DNA from 2 places in the Candidatus Enterococcus lowellii genome. Region 2 is predicted to be linked to the other one. Evidence: a T-box and tRNA genes for the amino acid it is inferred to sense, from the RefSeq annotation. Region 2 holds a T-box; the other holds one or more tRNA genes.
The links. A T-box is a leader RNA that pairs with one kind of tRNA and senses whether it is charged. The one in region 2 lies ahead of serS (serine--tRNA ligase), so its partner is inferred to be a tRNA-Ser.
Positions count from the first base shown of each region.

Region 1: it has a tRNA-Ser gene. The T-box ahead of serS (serine--tRNA ligase) is inferred to sense a tRNA for this amino acid. The anticodon was not compared.

Region 1 is NZ_CP147251.1:2,718,848-2,722,054, reverse strand. It holds gene DOK78_RS13235 (threonine/serine exporter family protein) at 1-705, opposite strand, end outside; gene DOK78_RS13230 (TetR/AcrR family transcriptional regulator) at 1,033-1,608, shown strand; tRNA gene DOK78_RS13225 (tRNA-Ser) at 1,664-1,750, opposite strand; gene DOK78_RS13220 (Cof-type HAD-IIB family hydrolase) at 1,831-2,634, opposite strand; gene DOK78_RS13215 (NCS2 family permease) at 2,920-3,207, shown strand, end outside.
Region 2 is NZ_CP147251.1:385,400-388,606, forward strand. It holds gene DOK78_RS01800 (response regulator transcription factor) at 1-215, shown strand, start outside; gene DOK78_RS01805 (sensor histidine kinase) at 205-1,386, shown strand; T-box leader at 1,425-1,624, shown strand; gene serS (serine--tRNA ligase) at 1,683-2,957, shown strand; gene DOK78_RS01815 (polysaccharide deacetylase family protein) at 3,065-3,207, shown strand, end outside.

The DNA of each region.
Region 1 (3,207 bases), 900 kb from region 2:
TGCTGCGATAATGATGGCTTCTGTTCCTCGAGCTAAACCGCTAATTAAGTGACCCGCTAAAATATCTCGAAATGAGGTCGTGATAGCTACTCCAGGGACTAAAGGCATAACAGCACCAATAATAATATTATCGACATTATTTGCCCAGTGAAGTTTCACTGATAAAAGAGCGAGCACACCGATAATAAAAGAAGCTAAAAAATTGTCGAAGAATTGTAACTTTAAGATTTTATTGGCATAGTAATTGACTGTAAAACCAATCATACCAATGATAGCTGTCGCGACAAAATCATAAGATGAACCCCCGAAAGCATACATTAATAAACAACTCATCACACCTGCACAAACAATCTGTAACCAAAGAGGAAACACGGGTGTATCATAGTCGATTTTTTTTAAGGAGTTATGCAAAATTAATAAATCTATTTTATGCTCAGCGAATTCACGCGATAATTGATTGACTGCAACAACTTTTTCTAGATTAATCGATCGAGTACCGACATTTTCAACTTGTGTGTAATGACTATTACGTAATCCCATGAAAATACCTGTGGCTGTTACATAACTTACACTATTGGGTTCGTTAGCATTGGTTGCAATGCGCTTCATGGTATCTTCTACACGATAAACTTCAGATCCACTTTCCATCATAATTTTTCCAGCTAACAAACAGGTTTCTACTACTAACTCTTTTGATGCAGTCATTTCTAAGCTCCTTTAAACGTATTTATTTGATAGAATTTTTTTTGTAAGAATGATTTTATTCTATCTGTTTGCTTAGAAACCTACAAGAATTCTTTATTATGTTTTAATAACATAACGACTGAATCCAAACATTCTCTTTCATTCTTTTTCCGAAAATTTACAACAAAACACTCGTTAAAATGAAAGAGAATTGCGACTAATCCTTGAAAAAATCATTTTTTTAATGAAAAAATCAAATTTTATTTTTTTTAATAAAAACCCTTTAAAAAATATAGAATGTCGGTTAAAATAACATTAACAGATTAAATTTTGATGAGGAGGGTTCTTATGCGACATAAAGTATATACACGTGAACACATCTTGAAAGCCGCTTATGAAGTAATTGCAAAAGATGGTTTTACGAATTTTACTGCTCGAAACGTAGCGAAAAAAATGGGGGTGTCCACGCAACCCATCTATCTCGAATTTGAAAATATGCAGGATTTAAAAAATACACTTGTAGAAACAGTTTATGAAGATTTAAAGAAAAAAGTTTTTTCTGTTGAGCATACGGGTGATAAATTAATGGATTTAGCGATTAACTATATTGATTTATCACAAAAAAATCCGAAGCTGTTTATTGCGTTATTCATTGATAACTATGGCGGTGGTAAGTTGATGTATAAGCAGTCTTATGATCATTTCTGTCAAACAATTCATGAGCACCCAGAATACGCCGATTTATCTGAAGAACATCTAAAAGCTTTGCATACGGGAATTTGGATTTCTGTAACAGGAGTGGCCGCTTTGATGTCTTCTGGCGTGATCGAACCAACACGGCAACAGATTATTACCGTTGTTCAACAAACGATCGATTCAATTTTAGCAATTGAAGCAAAGAAAAATGAAGAAACTAAGGAATAAGCAAAAAAAGCTAGCCAGTTCGTTTTGAATTGGTTAGCTTTTTTGTTACTCGATAAGGAGAGTACGGGATTTGAACCCGTGCACCGTTTAACACGGCTCGCTGGATTTCGAGTCCAGTGCATTACCACTCTGCCAACTCTCCACAACGATTTATTTTCTTCCTTTTTTTCAAAAAATGCAAGTGAAAACAAAAAAGCCAGAGGAAATCCTCTGACTGTCCATTTATAGAGAAAGATATTTTTCAAGATAATTTGCTAGACCATCTTCATCATTGGTTTGAGTGGTTACATCATTTGCCACATTTTTCAATTGATCGATACCGTTACTCATCGCCACACCCCAGCCAGCATAGTCGAGTAGTTCTAAGTCATTGTGTTCATCGCCAAATGCAATAACATCTTTTTGATCAATGTTTAGAGAATCAGCAATCACTGATACCGACATCGCTTTTTGAACACCTTTTGGCACAATTTCCAAAATGGCGTTGGGACCACCCCATGTACGAACGTCGATTTTATTTTCAAACTGTTTTGTCAATGAATCAGAAACCTGTGCCGAAAATTCATGCTGTGTTTTGATTAATAAAGAAGTGGGATTTGTTGTTAAATTACTAAACAAGTTTGCTTCACTTACTTTATCTGTTGCAAAAAAATGGCCTTCAAAATCTTTTAAGTCATTAATATAAAATGTTTCGCGATTTTCAGCAGCGATAAAATCTAAATTTAATTTTTCTTTTTGTGCCAAAATTTCAAAAGCAATATCTCTTTCAATGGATAGTTCACGTTCAAATGCCCATTTTTGATAAGGTTTGTGGACAAGTGCACCATTGAAATTTACCATTGGTGTATCTAATTTTAGCTGACGGTAAAAATGTTCACTCATGCGAAAAGGACGTCCAGTTGCAATACTAACGTAGTGACCTGCTTGTGTTGCTTTTGTTAAAACTTCAGCTGTTCGAGAGCTAATGAGCGACTGACTATTTAATGTTGTTCCATCTAAATCGATAGCAATTAATTTTTGAGACATAAAAGGATTCCTTTCTGTTAATAAATGCTCACCCAAAGTGTAACATATTCTAACGATTTGACAAATGTGGAACCTTGCTAACACCTTGTAGAATCAAGTATGAGCAAAAGTGAATGGGCTAAACACGAACGATTACTATATTTATTAAAATATTTGTTAATAAAATGTTGAAAAAAAGATAGAAGCTCACTATAATCGGTAGTTGTTCAACGGAAAGCTTAAAATTGCCTTTATTTTCTTTTTTCTTTCCGATTGTTTAATTAAATTTAGGAGTGAAGATGTATCATGGAAAAGTTTTTCAAATTAAAGGAAAACAACACTAGCGTATCAACGGAAGTCGTAGCAGGGATTACCACGTTTTTTGCAATGAGTTATATTTTATTTGTGAATCCGTCGATCTTGTCAGCGTCAGGTATGCCATTTCAAGCTGTTTTCTTAGCAACGATTATTGCTTCAATTATTGGAACCTTAATCATGGGATTGTTCGCCAATGTTCCTTATGCGCAAGCACCAGGGATGGGATTAAATGCCTTTTTCACATTCACGGTTGTTTTTGGTTTGGGTTATACTTGG
Region 2 (3,207 bases):
AATTTGGGATTTTATACTTACTTGCTTCCCATCCAAACCGTGTCTTCAGTGCCGATGAAATTTTTGAGCGTGTTTGGAAACAAGAAAGCGTCGTATCTGCAAAAACAGTCATGGTTCACGTGAGTCATTTGCGTGATAAAATTGAAGAAGCAACTGGCGGTGAAAAAATTATTCAAACAGTATGGGGAGTTGGATACAAAATAGATGCAAAATAAAGCAGAAAAAAGAAAACGAGTCACGCTTACTTCTAAAGAAATCAGTGAGTTATTTGCAGAATCAATTATTACGATTATTCTATTAATTATCGTAAATATTGCAATCTTGCTTATTCTTTCTTCTATTATAAATAATACTCCTGCTTTAAACGAGGCAATCTTTGAATCACGCAATAGTTTTGTCGAAAATTTGGACACGGAAATCTTTTTAAGTGGAAAAAATATTCTAGTTCCCGTCTTCCTTGTGTTGGACATTGCTTTTTTATATTGGCGCTTGATTCGTCGCTATCGTCAAATGCAATTACGACATATAATTAGCGAACTACATTATATTGCAGAAGGAAATTATGACCATCGCATTCCTTTTGAACTAAGAGGTGACTTGAATCGCGTGGTGAGCAGCATTAATGGCTTAGTTGATAGTACAGTTGCTGCGATTGAAGAAGAACGAAAAATTGAAAAATCCAAAGATGAATTAATTACCAACGTTAGTCACGACATTCGTACTCCTTTAACCTCAATTATTGGCTATTTGGGATTAATTGAAGATCGACAATACCATTCAGAAGAAGATTTATTGAAATACACGCACACTGCTTACGTGAAAGCTAAGCAAATGAAATCGCTCGTTGATGATTTATTTGAATATACAAAGGTTAGGCAACCCAGTGTGCCAGTTAATTTAATTAAATTTGACATGGTACAGTTAGTCGAACAACTAGCTGCTGACTTTGAATTAGAAGCTAGCAAAAAAGGAATTGAGGTACAAACTGTTGCGCGTCCTGCACAAATTATTATGGACGGTGATACAGAAAAATTAGTGCGCGTCTTTAACAACTTGTTAACGAATGCCCTAAAATATGGCAAAGGCGCCACAAAAATTGTAATGGAAGTCGAAAAGGTTGGCACTGAAGTCGTTATTACAGTTAAAAACAATGGTAAAATGATTCCTAAACGCGCATTGGATTCACTTTTTGACCGTTTTTATCGGGTAGAAGAATCGCGTTCACAAGAAACAGGTGGAACCGGATTAGGATTAGCAATTGCCCAAAGCATCGTTGCTTTGCATGGGGGGTATATTTATGCTAAATCCTCTCATACATGGACTTCTTTTATTATTCATTTACCGTTACATCGCAACAAAGTACCACAACCTAATAACAACGGTTGACGAAAATAAAAAATTCGGCTATGCTAAAACCAATTAAATAGAGAATATGCAAAGAATCTAGTACAAATTAGACTTCTAAAAAGAGAGCTGATGGTTGGTGAAAATCAGTAGAAGCTATATTGGAATCCAATTCTTACCATGCGTCTTTTGAAAGAAAGAACCTTCCCTCAGGTTACGAGGACAAGTGCGGCGTATGCCGAACTTGGGTGGCACCGCGAACAACTATTTCGTCCCAAGCTATTTTGCTAGGGATGGAATAGTTTTTTTATTTTATTCATATAATAGGAGGAAAAAAGATGTTAGATATTAAAATGATTCGTCAAAATTTCGACACTGTGCAACAAAAATTAAAAACACGTGGCGTTTCTGAAGAAGTTCTCGCTGAATTTCTAAAATTAGATGAAGACCGTCGTAGCTTATTAGTCCAAGTAGAAGACTTAAAAAAATACCGCAATGATGTTTCGGCAGAAATTGCTCAATTAAAACGCTCTAAAGAAGACGCAACTGCTAAAATTACTGAAATGAAAGAAGTGGGCGGTAAAATCAAAGCTTTGGATAGCGAAGTGGCTCAAATTGATGAACAATTGAAAGTAATCGCTACAACTCTACCAAATATTCCCCATGAAAGTACACCAATCGGAAAAGACGAAGATGACAACGTAGAAGTACGTCGTTGGAGTGAACCTCAATCATTAGACTTTGAAGCAAAACCTCACTGGGAAATTGCGGAAAACTTAGGTATTTTAGACTTTGAACGAGGAGCGAAAGTTTCTGGTAGTCGTTTTGTCTACTATACTGGTTTAGGTGCACGTTTAGAACGAGCTTTGTATAATTTTATGTTAGATCAACATGTTTATGAACATGGATATACTGAAATGATTACACCATATGCAGTCAATAGCCAAGCGATGTTTGGTACGGGACAATTTCCAAAATTTAAAGAAGATGTCTTCCAATTGGAAAACTCTGACTTAACATTAATTCCCACAGCTGAAGTACCGTTAACAAATTACTATAGTAACGAAATTTTAGACCAAGATCAGTTGCCTATTTATTTTACGGCATTAAGTCCAGCTTTCCGTTCAGAAGCAGGTAGTGCAGGACGTGATACACGTGGTTTGATTCGCTTGCATCAATTCAATAAAGTAGAAATGGTTAAATTCAGTGATGCGGAACATTCTTATGATGAATTAGAAAAAATGACCGCTGACGCTGAATCAATTCTCCAAAAACTAAATTTACCTTACCGTGTAATGGCCTTGTCAACAGGTGATATGGGCTTCTCTGCTGCCAAAACGTATGATTTAGAAGTTTGGATTCCAGCCCAAGATACGTACCGTGAAATCAGTTCATGTTCTAACTGTGAAGATTTCCAAGCGCGTCGTGCCATGATTCGTTACCGTGATGCGGAGAATAAAATCCACTATGCACATACCTTAAATGGTTCTGGTTTAGCAGTCGGTCGTACCGTTGCTGCCGTGTTAGAAAATTATCAAAATGCAGACGGAAGTGTCACAATTCCTGAAGTATTAGTTCCTTATATGGGTGGACTAACAAAAATTGAAAAATAAGCAAAAACCGTAAATGAAGTTTTCATTTACGGTTTTTTCGTTGATTGAATATTTCAATCATGTTACAGTATTAGTAATCACTTTTAGAAAATGAAAGAAGAGGAATTATGACTACAGAAAACACAAACAATAGACGCAGCAATCGACACTCAGGACAATCACCCAAAAAACTCCCTTATTTTTTATGGATTGCATTTCTTTCATGTCTGCTGATTATCGTCAGTGGTGGAACATATGTAGTATATGGCAA